3 regions of the Metabacillus rhizosphaerae genome follow, and region 3 is predicted to be linked to each of the others. Evidence: predicted binding sites of a transcription regulator. Region 3 holds the regulator's gene; each other region holds the start of a gene.
What was found. Region 3 encodes LexA, which represses DNA repair genes until DNA is damaged. Its sites were predicted from a motif close to CGAACATATGTTCG; they were not measured.

Region 1 (6,472 bases), 1.6 Mb from region 3:
CTAAACTTGCTAAAAATGTACCAGCTAAAGGAACTTCAATTAAAGCAAAGCCTGATAAAATAGCAGCTAAAAATAAGAAAATCCAGCTATTCATTGTAACCCCTCCTTTTACTACAATATATGTCCTAAAAGGAATGTAAGTTTAATGAAGTAGCCTATAACGAAAAAATATTATTTTAGAAAAGAAATAATTCAAGTGAAGATTTCCATGCTGAATGAGCGGTAAGTAAACCAAAGTGTCCATTACCTAAATCTACCATATGGGAGTAATCAAATTGTGGATACACATCTTGACTACTACTATAAGAGTTATCCTCCACCGTTACAGTGTGATCACCAGAAGAAAATGCGATAATAATCGTTAAAAAAATGAGGGTAATTCTAATTCTACGCAATTCTGCATTAAAAAGGTCCACATTGGTCACACCTTAATCTTATTTTCAACTAAAAGAAGTTTTTATTCACTTCGTTTTATTGAACATATTAAATATGAAATAATGACAATTATAGCATAATATGGAATATGTTAATTATTTTTGTTGAAAATTTATACACAAAAAAAGGACTTCGTTAGAAGTCCTTTTTTGTACATAAAAGCTAATTAAGCTTTGTTAACGTTAACTGCTTGAAGTCCACGTTGACCTTGCTCAGTTTCGAAAGTCACTTTTTGACCTTCTTCTAAAGTTTTAAATCCTTCGCCTTGGATAGCTGAGAAATGTACGAATACGTCGTCTCCACCTTCGATTTCGATGAATCCGAAGCCTTTTTCTGCATTAAACCATTTTACTGTACCTTGTTGCATGTTTGTTGCCTCCCGTGTGGATATTCCACGATTTATTACTATCCTTGCTCAATTATCAAAGGCGAAAAGTTTAAACACTTATTCTTTCCTTACAGACCGAACAAAAATAATTCTCCTTAATATTAACAGAGTATCCCTCGAATAGCAAATAGGTAATAATTGTTTTAAAAATATTTTTTAGAAGGAATATTCTATGGTTAAAACTTCTATAATTGGTCACAATATTATCGAAACAGTAATTGTTAAGATGTGTTGAAATAATAAACAACTCTAATAGATAAAATAAGCTAGGCTATTAACTAATTTTTTTAATCCTAAATTAGTTGACGTTCAATGTGATGATTGTACGAATTTAAATAAACGAGGTGAGATCGATGAGAAAATTTCATCCAAGTCGCATCGTTACCGTTTGTTGTCTTATTGCAGTAATCATAAGTATTACAATAGCAAACGGTAATCAAGATAGTATTAAAGCAGAAGAAAATATTGTTCAAGGTCCTTTAACTGTAAAAGTAGTTTTACAGAGAGTATATCTTGATGGAGAGTTAAGTGAAGAGGTAACAAATGAAACAATTCTTTCGATGGAAGATTTCTGGGCTGCCTATGATGGCTGGCAGTTAATTGATCAAAATGAAGAGAGAGTTGTTTTTCAAAGAAGTATAGATGATATTTCACCTCTATTAAAAACAAACGGCTATTTCGGAATTGATGATGATGGTACGTTATCGATCTTTAATGGAAAACCAGAGACGAACGAAGTAATTCAATCCTTCTTTCAAATTGATGTGAAAAAGTTGGAAAGTAGAAAGCATGATGAATTAATTCAAGGAATTAGAATACAATCGAGAGACCAATATCTAGAGGTTTTAAAAACTCTTGAAACATATCCAAAGTCAGAGAAAAAATAAAAAGCTAACTTAAAAGGTGAAAATCTTTTGAGTTAGCTTTTTTGACGAGATAAGAATAAGTACACCCTGAGCTTTTCTTAATAAGAAATTATTATTATCAGAAAAATACCTAAGGCGAAATTTTAATGGTAAAATAGGTTGTAAGAACAATTGTACGTATTTAGATGCATTGTAGTCAAAATCCCTTCTGATTAACCGCTTTTTTTGATACAATGGGGTACAGTCGTAAAAGAGGTGAATATCGTTGATAGAATTTATTAAAGGGTATGTGGACGATGTGACGCCAGAGTATATTGTCATTGATCATCGTGGTTTAGGATATCAAATCCATACACCAAATCCGTTTAGTTATAAGAAAAGCCAACAAGAAGAAATCATTATCTATACATATCAGCATGTACGTGAAGATATATTAGCTTTATACGGCTTTCAATCGAGAGAAGAAAAAGCATTATTTATGAAATTGCTCAATGTAACTGGCATAGGGCCTAAGGGGGCATTAGCTATACTTGCTTCGGGTAATCCCTCACAGGTGATTGAGGCAATTGAAAATGAAAATGATACATTCCTCGTAAAGTTTCCAGGTGTAGGTAAAAAGACAGCACGGCAAATTATCTTAGATTTAAAAGGTAAATTAGGCGATGTTGCTGCTTTGTATGCGCCAGATTTATTTACACATGAAGAAATTTCAAAAAAGCATACAGCAAATCATGCCTTGAATGAGGCAATTGAGGCACTGAAAGTACTAGGTTATGCCGAACGTGAAATTAAAAAAGTTGCTCCTTCTCTTGCAGAAGAAAGTTTAACTACAGATCAATATGTAAAAAAAGCATTGCAAAAGCTATTGAAGTAAGGTGATAAACATGGATGAACGCCTTGTATCAAATGAAGCAGATTCACAGGAATCGTATATTGAGCAAAGCTTAAGACCTCAGAACTTAGGACAATACATAGGACAGGATAAAGTAAAAGAAAATTTGAAGGTGTTTATTGAAGCAGCAAAAATGCGAAGAGAAACATTGGATCATGTTCTTTTATATGGTCCTCCAGGCCTAGGAAAAACAACATTAGCAACGATTATTGCAAATGAAATGGGTGTGAATATTCGTACAACTTCTGGACCTGCCATTGAAAGACCTGGTGATCTAGCAGCAGTTTTAACAGCACTAGAGCCTGGTGATGTACTGTTTATCGATGAAATACATCGTTTGCATCGTTCAATAGAGGAAGTTTTGTATCCCGCAATGGAGGATTTTTGCCTCGATATTGTCATAGGTAAAGGCTCTACAGCAAGATCCGTTCGTTTAGATCTCCCGCCATTCACGCTAATCGGAGCAACAACAAGAGTTGGATTATTAACAGCTCCGCTTCGTGACCGTTTTGGAGTCTTGAGCAGATTAGAATATTATAATGAAAAACAGCTAGCACATATTATTGAACGTACAGCAGAAATATTAGAAGTTGGTATTGAATATGATGGTGCCGTCGAAATGGCTAGAAGATCTCGTGGTACACCAAGAATTGCAAATCGCTTGCTAAGGAGAGTAAGAGATTTTGCTCAAGTAATGGGAGTAGAGACAATCACAACTGAATTAGCTGTTGACGCATTAGAGAGGCTTCAAGTAGATAAATTAGGATTAGATCATATTGATCATAAGCTTCTCCTTGGAATTATTGAAAAATTCCGAGGAGGACCGGTTGGAATCGATACAATTTCGGCTACAATAGGTGAAGAGTCACATACAATTGAAGATGTATATGAGCCATATCTATTGCAAATTGGATTTCTACAACGAACTCCAAGAGGAAGAATTGTAACAGATCTGGTATATCGACATTTTCAAATGGAGGTTCCAAACATTGACTGAGTTTCCTAAAGTTTTAATGATAATCGGTGGTGTGCTTTTAATCATTGGGATTTTTATGCAATTTATTGGGAAACTACCTGGAGATATTGTGTTTAAAAAAGGGAATACAACTATATTTTTCCCCATTGTTACATGTATCGTCATTAGTATTGTTCTATCTCTAGTATTTTCGTTTTTTGGTCGATTTAAGTAAAGTAAAGTAAGTTAAGTGATTACAGAAAAAAGGTGAACGTTTTGAAGGTAGAATTATTTGATTTTCACCTTCCGGAAGAACTGATTGCACAAGTTCCTTTAAAGGAAAGGGATGCATCTAGACTAATGGTTCTTCACAAGGAGACAGGTGAGCTACAGCATAAGTCATTTAAGTCAGTTATTGATTATTTCCACTCTGGTGATTGTCTCGTATTAAATAATACAAGAGTTATGCCAGCGAGGCTTTTTGGTATGAAGGAAGATACTGGTGCAAGTATTGAGATCTTATTATTAAAACAACAAGAAGCTGATGTATGGGAAACTTTGGTTAAACCTGCCAAACGGGTAAAAGAAGGTACAGTGATCACATTTGGTTCAGGTATACTAAAGGCTACTTGTGTAGGAACAAGTGAGCATGGTGGTCGATTACTACAATTTGATTATGATGGAATCTTTTATGAAGTTCTTGATTCACTTGGAGAAATGCCATTACCACCATATATAAAAGAACAATTAGATGATCGAGAAAGATACCAAACTGTTTTTTCTCGTGAAATTGGATCTGCTGCCGCCCCAACTGCAGGATTACACTTTACAGAAGAAATTCTTGATCAACTTAAAGAAAAAGGGGTTCATATCGCCTTTATTACTCTTCATGTAGGATTAGGTACATTTCGGCCAGTTAGTGCTGAGACAGTAGAAGAACATGATATGCATGCAGAATTTTATCAAGTAAGTGAGGGGACGGCTTCTCTTTTGAATGAAGTGCGTTCAAGAGGTGGTCGCATTATCTCAGTAGGGACAACCTCGACTAGAACACTTGAGACGATTGCGTCCAAGAATGAAGGGCAATATGTAGCAGAAAGCGGCTGGACCAATATTTTTATTTATCCTGGTTATGAATTTAAGGGAATTGATGGTATGATCACAAACTTCCATCTGCCTAAATCTTCTTTAATTATGCTTGTTAGTGCTCTAGCATCAAGGGAATATGTGATGAACGCCTACACAGCAGCTGTTAAGGAAAAGTATCGATTTTTTAGCTTTGGAGATGCGATGCTTATTATCTAGGGCACATACGCTTTTCTTATAAGGAGGAAAAAAGGTGTCAACTTCACCAATTCGTTACGAACTAATTAAAACTTGTAAACAAACAGGTGCGAGGCTTGGAATGGTACATACACCACATGGTAGCTTTGAAACACCTGTATTTATGCCAGTAGGCACGCTTGCAACAGTAAAAACAATGTCTCCTGAAGATTTAAAACAAATGGGAGCAGGAATTATTTTAAGCAATACCTATCATTTATGGCTTCGTCCAGGGCATGAGATTGTGAAAGAAGCCGGTGGATTACATAAGTTTATGAACTGGGACCGTGCAATTTTAACAGATTCTGGGGGATTCCAAGTTTTTAGCTTAAGTGATATGCGAAGAATAGAAGAAGAGGGAGTTCATTTTAGAAATCATTTAAATGGAGACAAACTTTTCCTATCTCCAGAAAAAGCAATGCATATTCAGAATGATTTAGGTTCTGACATTATGATGGCTTTTGATGAATGCCCGCCATATCCTGCTGAATATGAGTATATGAAAAAATCAGTTGAACGGACAAGCCGTTGGGCTGAACGATGTTTAGAAGCTCATAACAGACCAAATGAACAAGGATTATTTGGGATTATTCAAGGTGGAGAATATGAGGAATTACGTAAACAAAGTGCAAGAGATTTAGTATCATTAGATTTTCCAGGTTATGCAGTTGGTGGATTATCAGTAGGGGAACCGAAAGATGTCATGAATCGTGTTCTTGACTTTACAACTCCACTCATGCCAGCAAACAAGCCGCGATATTTAATGGGGGTAGGCTCACCGGATTCATTAATTGATGGAGCGATTCGTGGAATCGATATGTTTGACTGTGTTCTACCAACTCGTATTGCTCGAAATGGAACATTAATGACAAGTGAAGGTCGATTGGTTGTGAAAAATGCAAAATTTGCAAAAGATTTCGGACCGCTTGATGAAAATTGTGATTGTTATACATGTCGTAATTATTCACGCGCATATATTCGCCATTTAATTAAATGTGATGAAACGTTCGGATTAAGATTAACATCTTACCATAATCTATATTTTCTGGTAAACTTAATGGAGAAAGTAAGAGAAGCTATTCGAGAAGATCGTTTAGGCGATTTCCGCGATGAATTTTTTGAAAAATACGGTTTTAATAAACCGAATGCTAAAAACTTCTAGGACATGCTTGAAAGGGGTGAAAATAATGGAAATGTTAGGAACAGTATTACCTTTAGTACTTATGTTTGCTATTTTTTATTTCTTGTTGATACGTCCGCAGCAAAAGCAACAAAAAGCGGTACGTGAAATGCAAAACAGCTTACAAAAGGGCGATAAAATAGTAACGATTGGTGGACTTCATGGTATTTTAGACTCAATCGACGAAAATAAGATTATTGTTAAGGTTGGTGACGGCACTCGTTTAACGTTTGATCGTAAATCAATTCGTGAAGTTGTTAAGGACTAAATAGTACATAGGTGGACAAAAAAACAGGGTTCATTTGGACCCTGTTTTTATTTACTAGCTCTAGAAGATGTCATATTGACTCCAAATACTCCCCCGACCATTGCTACAACTAAAAAACCTCCGTGATACATTGTTTGTTCCATTGTAAAGATATGACCATAGCCT
Region 2 (6,472 bases), 1.7 Mb from region 3:
AATTCATCTTCATTTTCGACACCAACTCTAATTAATAATTCTTCTTTTTCATCTTTCAAAAAGTTCATTTTATTCGTTAAAGTGTCTATCGCTTCTTCTGTTTCACTTTTTCTATCCATAATTTTCAAGAGTTGATCATTTTTTTCCACCTCTAAGCTAGATAGCTTGAATAACTCATAAACTGCCTCCTCTATTGAATCCTTTTCCAACCCACAAGCTTGCAATGTCTCATTTACTGTATTTTCATACTGAACTATTTCTTGATTAATAATTAGTAACTCTGCAAGATTTTGCTGTCTTTTCAACATGATCTGTTGGATATGTTGCAAAGTATCAAATGCTTCTAATAAAGCGTCAGGTGTCGTACTTTTCTCTAACTGAAGCAGTTTTGCTAATCGTGAGGAACTTTCTGTACTTTTAAAATAATCGTCTTCCCATTCCTCATACAGCTTTAAAACTCTATCATACGTTCTTTCATGCTGTTTATGTAAAAGCTGCTCGTGATGTAATGCTTGAATTATTTTATTGTCTTTATCAAGTATCTTCATCAGTTCGGACAATGATTGATAATCTTCTCCACTTTCCTTTAATGATATGATTTCCTGCTCAAGAATTTTCTGCCGACTTGTTAAATGATCAATAAGCGGGTCTTCTTTTGTAATTACCCGTTTTAGTTGTAGTAAAGCTACAATCAATCCAATTATCAGAATTCCAGAAATGAGCCAATCTTGTTCACTAATGAACCAACTAGAAACTATCAATAATAAAAGAGCTAATCCTCCAACTAGGAGTACACGTTGTTTTTTCTCTTTCTTATGCTCTCGTCTTCTACCTTGAATTTGTGATAAGATTTGCTGATGTTCTACCTTTATATCTGCTGGATTTAATGCTTCTTTTCTAGATACTTCATTTTCCAATGCCTTTCTTTCTTCAGCTGATAATATATCCTTTTGTAGATCACTTATTTTCCATTCCGTTTCTTCTAAAGATTTCTTTGCTTGCTCAAATTGCTCGTCTACCATTTTTTTCCGTTGGTTTAAATGCTGGTCGTCTGCTAAGGCCTTTTTTATTGACTCCTTAATTGGAACTGTCGCATGAATCTTACTTACTTCTTCATCATTTAATTGCGGATATAACCTTTGTTTATATAGATTGATTTCATGTTTAAGCTGTTCAATTCTTTGTTCCTTTAAATGTTCGTTATGCTTTTTTTCTTTATAAAGTGGTAGCTGCTCTCGTATTGAATGTATAGTCGGAAGCATAGTTAATACTTTATGATTAACTGTAAGTTCTTCTGCTTCTACTTCGTACTGCTTGTTTTTACTTCGTAATGAATGTAGCTGTGCCTCCATCGGCTGGAGAGTTAAAACAAATTGATCAAGTTGTTGTAAGCCATCTTCTGGGAAGCCTGTTGTATCGGGAAGCAGACTCAATTGATCAACACACCAATCTCTTTCCCTGATAAGTGGAAGAATCGCTTTTACCTTTTCAAGTTTCTTTTGCTTTGTAATCTGTTGCTTTTTATTTAAATCTAAAGATAATAGTTGCTCTTTTAAAGAGTCTTTTTCAGTTAAAAGCTGTTGATACTCATTGTTTTTTCCTTTAGCCTCAAGTAATTGTCGATTGCTCTCTTTTAACTTTGATAGTGCCTCATTCAATACCGGCCTTTTTCCACTAGGTTTAAAAAGCATGTCTTGCTGCTTTATAAGTGTATGTTCAATTGTAAATAGCGCTTCCGCTCCATAGATGCTTGAAAGAAAAAGAAACTTTCCAATTTGATCTGAGTTCATCTTATGAATCTGTTGAAGTCCATGAATATCAAAAGAGAAAATTGACTTATATGTTTCCAGGTCAATCCCGCCTAGGATTGTTTGTAAATACTCCTCTTTTTGAACAGTTCCTCCCTCTAATTCAACAATTACCTCTCCCCCAGCCTTTCCTGGACGTCTTTCTATTTTTAATTGTTGATTTTCCTCTGTTCGTATCATAAGATAGCCACCATATGCGGATCCTCTTTTTGGCTCATAACGATTTCCAGTTTGTTGTTTAGTTGGAAAACCAAATAAGATGCTGTGAATAAAGGACATAATGGTCGATTTACCAGCTTCGTTTTCTCCATAGATAATCTGCAGTTTTGAATCAGTAAATTCAATGGTTTGATTTTCAAATTTTCCATACCCGTATATCATAAGCTTTTCAATCTTCAAATCTTTTTCACCCCACTTTGCTGCTGCAAAAGTTCACTATGTAAAAGTTGCTCTGCTTCCTTTAGAAGCTGCTGTTGTTCTTCTAACGTAAACTCTGAAATATATTTTTTATAAACAGGGTGCTGTTCAAGCGGTCGTATGACCTCAGAAAATGACTGATAATTTTCTACTGTTGTATGTAAGTCGGTTAAAAATGATACAAGGTTAGGATTATTTTGACTGGGTTCATATGTTTTATTTAGTATTTTAACTACCCAAACAAACTGATCATTTTCACTTTCAACATCATTAAGAGCCTCTAATAAATCTTGGATCGTTTGTGGAGTTTGTAGGAAACTTGATATGTCCCCAGTACCAGTAAAGGCAAATGTTAAACAAGTAGAGCAACCTGTTTTACGAAATTGTTCAATACTATGCTCACACTTCTTAATTAACTCTGAAACACTAGTGAGTCCTTCAATGGAAAGCTCGACTTCTTCCCAAATGACTTCTTCAGTCGAGATAAACGTGGTAGAAGCAGTATCATCTTGCATTTCAACTAGATAACACCCTTTTTTACCTGTTTCTTTACGGTGTCGTCCTTGAATATTTCCTGGATAAGCAATAATTGGATTTTTTTCATGCAGTATTTGACGCTTATGAATATGCCCTAACGCCCAGTAGTCAAACTCTTTATTGATAAGCTCATTTACTTTAAATGGACAATACACATCATGGTCCTTATTTCCCTCTATTGAACCGTGGAGCATTCCTATATGATAAACACTGGAATTCCCCTGTTTTTTATACTGTTGTGTCATATTTTCTTGTACGGACCGAGAAGGATAACTATAGCCATAAATATGGGCAACAGGTGTCTCGTTTTTAAGATATGTTTTCATTTCTACTACCTTGCTAGAGAAAACATGAACATTGTCTGGCCACTGTAAATCAATCCATTTCCCACCAGTATGATCGTGATTACCATGTATTACGAACACTTCGATACCTACTTCAGCCAATCGATCAAATTCTTTTTTCAACTTCAATTGTGCTTTTAGACTTCTTTCTTCACCATCATATAAATCTCCAGAGAGCAACACAAAGTCAACCTTCTCATTGATCGCACTTGTTATTACTTTAGAAAATGCTAGAAATGTGCTTTCTCGGATTTTCTCAAATAATTGAGGAGGTAAATACTTTAAACCAACAAACGGACTATCCAAATGTAGGTCGGCTGCATGGATAAATGTAATTGAATTTTTCATAATGATCACCCTTTGTTTAAGTCCCTAACTAGTTACTTACATTTATTTTACCACCGTCAGCATACGAATGCACGTTCCCAATATTATTAAGATAGAAGTAGAACAATAAAAAAAATGGAACTAACATATTTTTAATGTTTAGCCCCATTTTCAATTAAGATATAACCTGACCTATTAGCTTGCACTATATTAATTTCCTTATCTTGCAAATAGGTTTATAAAGATAAACTACTTATCCTTCGACATCGTCAAAGCCCTTTTTATATCCTTAATAGATGAAGATTTTCCATATATCAGCACTCCACCCTTATAAACACGAGCACCAAAGATAGCTAGCAGGGCAATTGAAACTAGCAATAAAGCAATTGATAGACCAATTTCCCAAGGTGGAATATTCAACATTCCAACTCGTAAAAACATAATCATTGGCGTGAAAAATGGAATATATGAGCTAATTGTAATAAACGGTGTTTCTGGATTAGTCAATCCAAACATCGCAATCATAAATGCTCCAACAATCAAGAAAATCATTGGTGAGATTAATTGCTGAACATCTTCTATTCTACTTACTAGTGATCCAAGGAACGCAGCTAGGGTTGCAAATAAAAAATAGCCTAGAAGGAAGTAAATGATTGCATAAATGAACGTAGATGTCGGAATGTCACTAAATCCTAAAACCCCACCTGTCATTGCATTCAAATTATCAATTTGCGATTTAATGGATGCATAGCCTACACCAAGGATTACAAACATTTGAGTCAAGCTAAGTAGTCCAATCCCAATTAATTTGGCAAACATTTGTTGCACTGGAGATACACTAGAAATTAAAATTTCCATGACGCGTGAAGACTTTTCCGTTGCTACCTCTGTTGCAATCATACTTGCATAAAAAATAACAGAAAAATAAATGACAAACAATAAAACATATACAAGCCCTCTTGCTTGGTTTAACTCTTCTTCTGTTTTCGCATTATCTTCTAAGGCCACTTTACTGAGTTCAACTGGTGTAAACAATTGGTTTAACTCATCTGAATCTAACCCTAGTTTCTCTCTTCCAAATTCGAGCTTTGTCTGTTGGAGTACTTGTTCGATTTGTGTAAAAACCTCACTATCTGTCATAGATAATGTCTTCACTGTTGCTGTTGGAAGCTGATTTTCATCAAGCTTTAGGATGATCAAGCCGTCCAACTCTTCTTCCAACACTTGTTTATCAAGTTCTGATTCTGAAAGAGTTGATTTTTCAAGTTCAATTTGGATTTGGCTTTCAACAAGATTTTTTTCAAAGGTTGTATAGAATTCATTCGTTTCATCGAGGACAGCAAACGTTTTTGCTTCATCTTTTTTGTCAAAAGCCTCGATAATTGTAGAAATATTTGATAGTCCGAAGATAAGCAATACTGTTATTAACGTAGTAATAAGAAATGACTTCGTTTTTATTTTACTTAAGTATGTGTGTGCTACCATAATCCAAAACTTATTCATAGGAAGCACCTACCTTCTCAATAAAAATATCATTTAATGACGGTTCTTCTAGTGCAAATTTACGGACAAACCCCTTATTTTGTAGCTCCTGAAAAATAACCTGGGCTACATCTTCATTATTAATTTGAAGCTCGGCACCTTCAGAAATTTTCTTATATTTTGTCACACCAGGTACTTCTTCTAAAAAACTCATATCGAAGTCACCTTGGACAAAGACATTCTTCTTTCCAAAGGATCGTTTAATCTCTCGGAGTGAACCATGTACAATTGGCTTACCTTTGTGCATAATACACAAATGCTGACAGAGTTCCTCAACATGTTCCATTCGATGACTAGCAAACACGATTGATGTGCCGGCATCCTTTAATTCAACAACGGCTTTTTTTAATAGCTCTACATTAACTGGATCCAATCCACTAAAGGGTTCATCCAGTATTAAAAGCTTAGGCTTATGAATAACAGCTGCAATAAATTGAATTTTTTGTTGATTCCCTTTTGAAAGCTCCTCAACTTTTTTATTTGCATATTCAGGTACCTTAAATCGCTCAAGCCAATGATTCATTTCTACCAGCACTTCATGTTTTGACATTCCCTTTAATCTACCTAAATAGATAAGCTGCTCCTTTACTTTAAGCTTTGGATAAAGTCCTCGCTCCTCAGGGAGGTAACCGATTTGATCACTTGTCTCATATGAAATTTTTTTATCATTCCATGTAATTACCCCATCTGACGGATTTAACAATCCTAAAATCATTCGAAATGTCGTCGTTTTACCCGCACCATTCGCACCAAGAAATCCAAAAATTTCCCGTTCAGGAATAACGATTGACAACTGATCAACAGCTGTATGTACACCAAAACGCTTTGTAACACCTTCAATTTTCAAACTCATACTCATCCTCCTTACCTTCTAGTATTACGGTTAAACTAAGAAAAGGTTTCATCATCATGCAGGAAAATAAATGTGGAGTAAGAATTATAATTATATATTGATAGTATTTAACTACAGGAAGGAATGGGAGAATGGGTTTATACTATTTAACAGTTTTCGAGAAAAGTGGAGAAAAATTATTAGATGAAAGCTTTGAAGCTCAAACAGAGCAGAAAGCAAAGGAAATAGGGCAACGTAAACTGGAAGAAAACAATTGGATAGATAAAACACATCGATGTACTTCTGCTGCTGGGAAGCTTATTTTATTTGGACGTTAAAAGGAAATGGCTAATAAACGCTTAAGAATAGAAGGTATTCATTGTATTCAATCCTTAGATAGAAGTAGATCCATAAAGGCAAAGGCATCCGTTTTTGAAAACAAAGACAAAACTTCTTCATCCAGTGATAAAAGATAGAGAGTGTATTAACACTCTCTCACTCAATTATGAGCCATTCTTTAGATTTTTTAAAACCAGAGGCATTTTCTTTTCCTCTTTTTTTTCCCTGTTTTGACCCTTATTTTGATTAGGGGCATTTGATCTAAACCTTGCTTGATCCATGCCATCAATAATATTTGTCATTACATACACCTCCTCCTCGACGTT
Region 3 (6,472 bases):
TTTTGTTGACCCATAGCTGAACACATAATAATCTTAGCTTGAGGATAATCTTGTTTGATCTCTTTAAGTGCTTCAATTCCATTCTTTTCTGGCATCGTAATATCCAAAGTAACTAAATCTGGCTTTTCTTTTACAAAAAGTTCAATAGCTTCTACCCCATTTTCAGCTTCTCCGACAACCTCATGATTCGCTTTTATTAATATATTTGATAACGTCATTCTCATAAACTTGGCATCATCAACAATTAAAATTCTAGCCATGCCTAGTTCCTCCCAAAAAATGATAAAGAAAGCCTGTTAATATTGGAGCTTCGATAGTGGTGAAGGCGATTGCAATTTGACATTTTGCTAACCTCTTTTGAAATTTGTTTTCTTTTAAAGCAACATCATTCATACACTCATTATATCAAAAAATTTAAAATGATATAGTAAATTCGACTCAAAAAAATGCTTTTTCAACAAATTACCAAGGACTAAAATCCTGTAAAGCCTCCAAATAATTGAGTTAATAAAATGATAATCGATGTCATTAGATCAAAGAATAGTAATATACCCATTACTATCATCAAATAACCACCTATTTTCATTATTTTCAAATTATACTTTTTAACCCATCCAAGCTTTCCGATGAAGAATGATAAAACTAAGAACGGTACCGCAAACCCTCCTATATAGGCTATCATATAGATCATTGCCGAGCTAGGATTTGTTGCAGCTAACCAAATAACTGCAGATAGAATAGGCCCTGTACATGGAGTCCAGCCTGCTGCAAAAGCCATTCCGATTAGGGATGAGCCTAAGTACCCTGCAGGACGATTTTTAAATGCAAACCTTCGCTCTTTCATTAGAAATTCAGGAGTAAAAACACCAACAATAACTAACCCAAATATGATTATTAATATGGCACCTATTTGACGAATTAGATCTTGATAATTATGAAAGATCTCTCCTACTAAAGATGTACCAAACCCTAAGGCTATAAAAATAGAAGAAAAACCGATTAAAAAGAATATCGTATGTACTAAACTTCTCTTTTGTAATAATGCATTTTCCGTTTTTAGCTCCCCAACAGAAACGCCTGTTATATAAGATAAAAACGCTGGATAAAGTGGTAAACAGCAAGGAGAAATAAATGATAAAAATCCTGCTCCGAATGCTAAAAAAATGTTTATATCTGCCATTTTACTCTCCTCCTACACGAGAATGTCTTCTCTATTCTAGCAAATTTAACCTTTCTTTATAGGTAGGATCGTGACATTTTTATGTCAATTCAATAACAATTTACAATTTCTTCTTTTCGTTCTCCAATTATACCCTTATAATAAATTCAATGTAGTTTTTTGCATCTCCACCTGAAACCATTCAAAAAAAGAGTATAATTCTTAAATAATAAAAAAACATGATTAGAAAGGACAAGTTCTCGTGTCTAAACATGAAATGCTTAAACTAATTGAAAAGAAACGAGCCGAGCTTATTGACATTGTCCTAAAAAACGGGATAAATTCAACAATATCAATACAATATAGCCAAGAGTTAGATATTTTATTAAATCAGTATATTAAAGATGACCTTACACAAAAAAATCGTGTCTATTATTCCTGAGGTCCGCTACTCGTATTTTATATCCAAAAAGCAATTAATCAACAATAACAACTAAATCAAATCCAAATAAAAAGCACGCTTTTTCGCGTGCTATTGTTTTTGAATGAATGATTACCGATTTTTATCGACTAAAAGTTTATCTATCAAAACATTTATATAAAAATGTCAGCATAATATAAAATAAAAGCCCGAATATCGGGATTTTATTTCATTTGGCCATTCATCGCTTTCAACATTTGATTGATTTTCTTTTGGGAAGGTTTCATACCCATTTGCATCATCATCATTTTTAACATTTGTTCATTGATTGGTGGATTTTTCTTTAGGTAAGTCATCATGTATTTACGCGCAATGAAAAATCCTAGTGCAACTCCAGCAAGTAGTGCTAGAATGCCTACTAGAATAACAACCCATAATTCCATTATTTTTCCTCCTTCGTGTTGTCTATCTTACAGTGTACTAAACCCTACGATATTATACAACATTTGTACTATAATTTCTTCACTTTTAACCAAAATTTCTTTCTTTTATCGGATTTAACCAACCATATCTTTCACCTTGTAAATCCATCGCTAAAAAACAAGGATCAAATTTCCTTAGAACTTCAAAGAAAATCGTTTCTGCCTCATAGCTTCCATCAGAGGAAAGCTCTAAATGACGGTCTTTTACGATTAATGTAGCATTCCCTCGATTAGCCTTAAGTTCGATCTTATGTATATGGTGAATATTTTGATAATCAGGACGATTTGCTAAGTGAGTACCAAGTAGTTGATGTATAAATAATGAAGGAATGGGCTTAGTAATATAATTAATTTGTCTTTCAAGTGTAGCTACATGATTTGAGCGAACTGTTGTCCAGTGAAAATCCTGAAACAGGTGATAAATTTTTGACTCCCGACCAAAGTAGTGACTAGCAAATTCTTCTTCTATTAAATAAATATAATAGTGTCTCACCATTTCACTCCTCCTCTATCATCTATTTCTATTATTATAAAAGATCATCAAAGCAAGAATTGTCTTAAGACGGAGAAAGAAGCCACTATTTTTGTCGAAGAGCTTAACATTTTTTTATTTATATTGAAAAGAAAAAAATGTGAAATATTTTAAATAAAAAAAGAATAAATCATTAAGATCTATTCTTCTAATGAAGATTAAACTTCTTCTCATCTTTTAATTTTTGTGGTGTTACATCATTTCCATTTGGATCAACAACTGTTACACCTTTTAAAGTATTTTTCATTGACGAGCGAAAAGCTTGTAAATATTGTTGACGTAGAGATTGCTGTTCTTCTTGTTCTTTTGCTGATAAGCCTTCTGATTTTGATTTTTTTGATAATGCATTTATTCGATCAATTTTATCTTTAGGTAACATATTATTTCATTCTCCTTTGGGCTTTCATGTATATTAGTCAACCAACTCGATCTTCCTAGGTAAATCATCCACAAATAGTCCAATGTTAATTTTACAATCCAAATCAACTAGTGGTTTTACATTAACAATGTAAAATCGTGATTAACTTACATGTCATATTACTAAAAGAAGACAGAATTGACAACTCCTATGCAACCTAAAGCAGAAAAATCATATAATTAATTACTATTTGCTAGTTATGATCGATCGTTTCACTATCAATATATTCTTTATATCTTCTATGAACAGTAGCTTTACTAACATCATAGCCTACACCTCTTAGTGTAGCAGCAATCTCATGAAAAGTGAGTTTCTTACTACGTAATTTAATTATTTCCTCAATTGGTACATCAATTTTTTCACGACCTCCACCCTTATCTAAATTAGATAAATTATCTTGTGGTCTATATCCTTTTGCGATTGCTCGATTCATTCCTCTTTTAATCTTATAATTTACGAGTTTTCGTTGAAATTCTTCAACCGCTGCAAGTATATTTAATACCATGATATCACTTTCAGATAATTCCGGCTCCCCTTGTTCATTAAGAGTAAATACCTTTGCATTTAATTTTCTTATTTCATGTAAAATAGCAATTTTAGCATGTCCGCGTCCTAAGCGGGTATCATCCTGTACAAGAAGCAAGCCCGCTTGTTTATCTTTTATAAGAGCAAGTGCCTCTATTATTCCATCTCGATCGATGTCATATCCGCTATGCCGTTCTTCAATTATCTTTACTACATCTATGTTATGTATTTCAGCAAGCTTTACTAATTCCTCTTTTTGCCTCTCAATTGAGGTATCTTGAGTCTCTTTATTTGTACTAACTCTACAATAAATGATGGCCTTCATTTCGGATCACCCTAGCTAATAAAATTGTATCATTTCTATGTATAAGAAAAATCCAGTAACTAGATATACTTTCTATTCACTAGCAATCTGTTCAAATTGGTATATTTGTTCTTTCTCTACTGGTACAAAAACTAAATCACCTGGTTTAACTACACTTGAATTCATTTTATTTTTATCTTGCACCCATATTACAAAATCTTGCTTTGTTATGTTAGCATTTTCATGGAATTGTTCAGCAATACTCCATAAGCTATCCCCTTCTTCAATTTCTACTTGATGAAATTTTTCTAAATTTTCATTTGTACCAGTATATGAAATAGCCCCTGTAACAGCTAATACCACAGCAAAGAAAGATAGAATATAAAATATTGTTTCTTTTTTCAATTTTACCACCTCATAAGAATATTTGTTCGTATTTATATTTTCAGTATAATACGAACAAATATTCTAGTCAACTGTTTCCTCGAACTTATGTTTGTATTAATAGGTAAATGATGCTATAATAAACATATATTACAGGAATCCGAGGTGTCACAAAGGATGACGAAACTATCAAAAAGACAACAAGATATATTAAGTTTTATAAAAGATGAAGTACAAAAGAAAGGCTATCCGCCGTCTGTAAGAGAAATAGGCGAAGCAGTTGGCCTTGCATCCAGCTCTACTGTTCATGGTCACTTAGCTAGATTAGAATCAAAAGGATTGATTCGTCGTGATCCAACTAAACCAAGAGCAATAGAAATCTTGGAAGAGGAAGAAACACTTCATATTCCAAGAAGTAAAGTTGTAAACGTGCCGGTGATTGGTAAGGTAACGGCGGGTTTACCGATTACAGCAATTGAGAATGTTGAAGAATATTTCCCACTCCCTGATCGGTATGTAAATGACGAGGAACATGTTTTTATGCTAGAAATAATGGGGGAAAGTATGATAGAAGCTGGTATCCTAGATGGAGACATGGTCATTGTAAGACAGCAGCAGACTGCTAATAATGGTGATATTGTTGTGGCAATGACTGAAGAAGATGAAGCAACCTGTAAACGATTCTTTAAAGAAAAGGATTATATTCGCTTACAGCCAGAAAACTCTACTATGGAGCCTATTATTTTACGCAATGTTAGTATTTTAGGAAAAGTAATTGGGGTTTATCGGACGATCCATTAAAAGCTTGCCAATCGGCAAGCTTTTTTCATATACTCTAAGATAATTACATCGTTTTTATCTGCAAGTTATTCATTTAATAAACTACTAAAAACAAGTATTTATTTGACCTGAAGTTTAATCAAAAACCCCTTAGCACAAATTGTGTTAAGGGGTCTTATTATTAATACATTGACATGTATTGTTCTCTTTCCCATGGGTGTACTTGTGTACGGAACATATCCCACTCAATTTCTTTAGCTTCGATGAAATGCTCAAATAAGTGCTCGCCTAACGCGTGTTTCATTGTGCTGTCAGCTTTTAGTAAATCTAATGCTTGAGCAAGAGTTGCTGGTAAATCAACGATCCCATTTTCAATACGCTCTTCTTTAGACATAACATAAATGTTACGATCAATTGGTTTTGGTGCTTCAAGACTATTTTTAATACCGTCAAGTCCAGCAGCTAAAAGAACACTCATTGCCAAGTATGGGTTTGCAGCAGGGTCAACACTACGTACTTCTACACGTGTGCTTAATCCACGGGATGCTGGAATACGAATTAATGGACTTCTGTTTTGTGCAGACCAAGCAACATAACATGGTGCTTCATAACCTGGTACTAGGCGTTTGTATGAGTTTACAGTTGGATTTGTTACTGCAGTAAACGCTGATGCGTGTTTAATAATACCTGCAATAAATTGTCTAGCTGTATCACTTAATTGTAGGTCAGCGCTAGTATCTAAGAATGCATTTTCACCATTGCGGAATAATGATAAGTTCATGTGCATACCAGATCCGTTTACACCGAATAATGGTTTTGGCATAAATGTAGCGTGTAGTCCATGTTTACGAGCAATTGTTTTAACAACTAATTTAAATGTTTGAATATCATCACATGCTTTGATTGCTCCAGCATATTTAAAATCAATTTCATGCTGTCCAGGTGCAACCTCATGATGAGAAGCTTCAATTTCAAAGCCCATTTCTTCTAGTTCTAGAACAATGTCACGACGGCAGTTTTCACCTAAGTCAGTTGGTGCTAAATCGAAATAACCACCATTGTCATTTAATTCTAGAGTTGGTTCACCTTTTTCATCTAGTTTGAATAAGAAGAATTCTGGCTCAGGTCCTAGATTGAAGTCTGTGAATCCAAGCTCTTCCATTTCAGCTAATAGACGACGTAAATTGTTACGTGGGTCACCAGCGAATGGGGTTCCATCTGGATTGTAAATGTCGCAAATAAAACGAGCAACTTGGCCTTTTTCAGCAGTCCAAGGGAAGATAACGAAAGTATCTAGATCTGGATATAAATACATATCAGATTCTTCAATACGTACAAAACCTTCAATTGAAGATCCATCAAACATCATTTTGTTGTCTAATGCTTTGTCAAGCTGACTAACTGGGATTTCAACGTTTTTTATCGTTCCAAGAATATCCGTAAATTGTAAACGGATGTATTTTACAT

Region 1: the regulator LexA is predicted to act here: its motif matches at 1,854-1,867, upstream of ruvA (Holliday junction branch migration protein RuvA).
Region 2: the regulator LexA is predicted to act here: its motif matches at 3,519-3,532, upstream of WCV66_RS26605 (DNA repair exonuclease).

Annotation. Positions count from the first base shown of each region.
Region 1 is NZ_CP147403.1:2,324,993-2,331,464, forward strand. It holds gene WCV66_RS11265 (hypothetical protein) at 1-94, opposite strand, end outside; gene WCV66_RS11270 (hypothetical protein) at 177-416, opposite strand; gene WCV66_RS11275 (cold-shock protein) at 602-802, opposite strand; gene WCV66_RS11280 (intercompartmental signaling factor BofC) at 1,177-1,710, shown strand; gene ruvA (Holliday junction branch migration protein RuvA) at 1,955-2,563, shown strand; gene ruvB (Holliday junction branch migration DNA helicase RuvB) at 2,574-3,578, shown strand; gene WCV66_RS11295 (DUF2905 domain-containing protein) at 3,571-3,771, shown strand; gene queA (tRNA preQ1(34) S-adenosylmethionine ribosyltransferase-isomerase QueA) at 3,813-4,841, shown strand; gene tgt (tRNA guanosine(34) transglycosylase Tgt) at 4,942-6,021, shown strand; gene yajC (preprotein translocase subunit YajC) at 6,047-6,307, shown strand; gene WCV66_RS11315 (TIGR04086 family membrane protein) at 6,355-6,472, opposite strand, start outside.
Region 2 is NZ_CP147403.1:5,623,513-5,629,984, forward strand. It holds gene WCV66_RS26600 (ATP-binding protein) at 1-2,207, opposite strand, end outside; gene WCV66_RS26605 (DNA repair exonuclease) at 2,204-3,454, opposite strand; gene WCV66_RS26610 (ABC transporter permease) at 3,683-4,936, opposite strand; gene WCV66_RS26615 (ABC transporter ATP-binding protein) at 4,929-5,828, opposite strand; gene WCV66_RS26620 (YhzD family protein) at 5,960-6,145, shown strand; gene WCV66_RS26625 (hypothetical protein) at 6,311-6,448, opposite strand.
Region 3 is NZ_CP147403.1:3,940,583-3,947,054, forward strand. It holds gene WCV66_RS19185 (response regulator) at 1-260, opposite strand, end outside; gene WCV66_RS19190 (cytochrome c biogenesis protein CcdA) at 473-1,180, opposite strand; gene WCV66_RS19195 (aspartyl-phosphate phosphatase Spo0E family protein) at 1,422-1,601, shown strand; gene WCV66_RS19200 (YneF family protein) at 1,805-2,023, opposite strand; gene sirA (sporulation inhibitor of replication protein SirA) at 2,109-2,558, opposite strand; gene WCV66_RS19210 (DUF896 domain-containing protein) at 2,743-2,973, opposite strand; gene WCV66_RS19215 (recombinase family protein) at 3,206-3,862, opposite strand; gene WCV66_RS19220 (LysM peptidoglycan-binding domain-containing protein) at 3,935-4,246, opposite strand; gene lexA (transcriptional repressor LexA) at 4,403-5,026, shown strand; gene glnA (type I glutamate--ammonia ligase) at 5,187-6,472, opposite strand, start outside.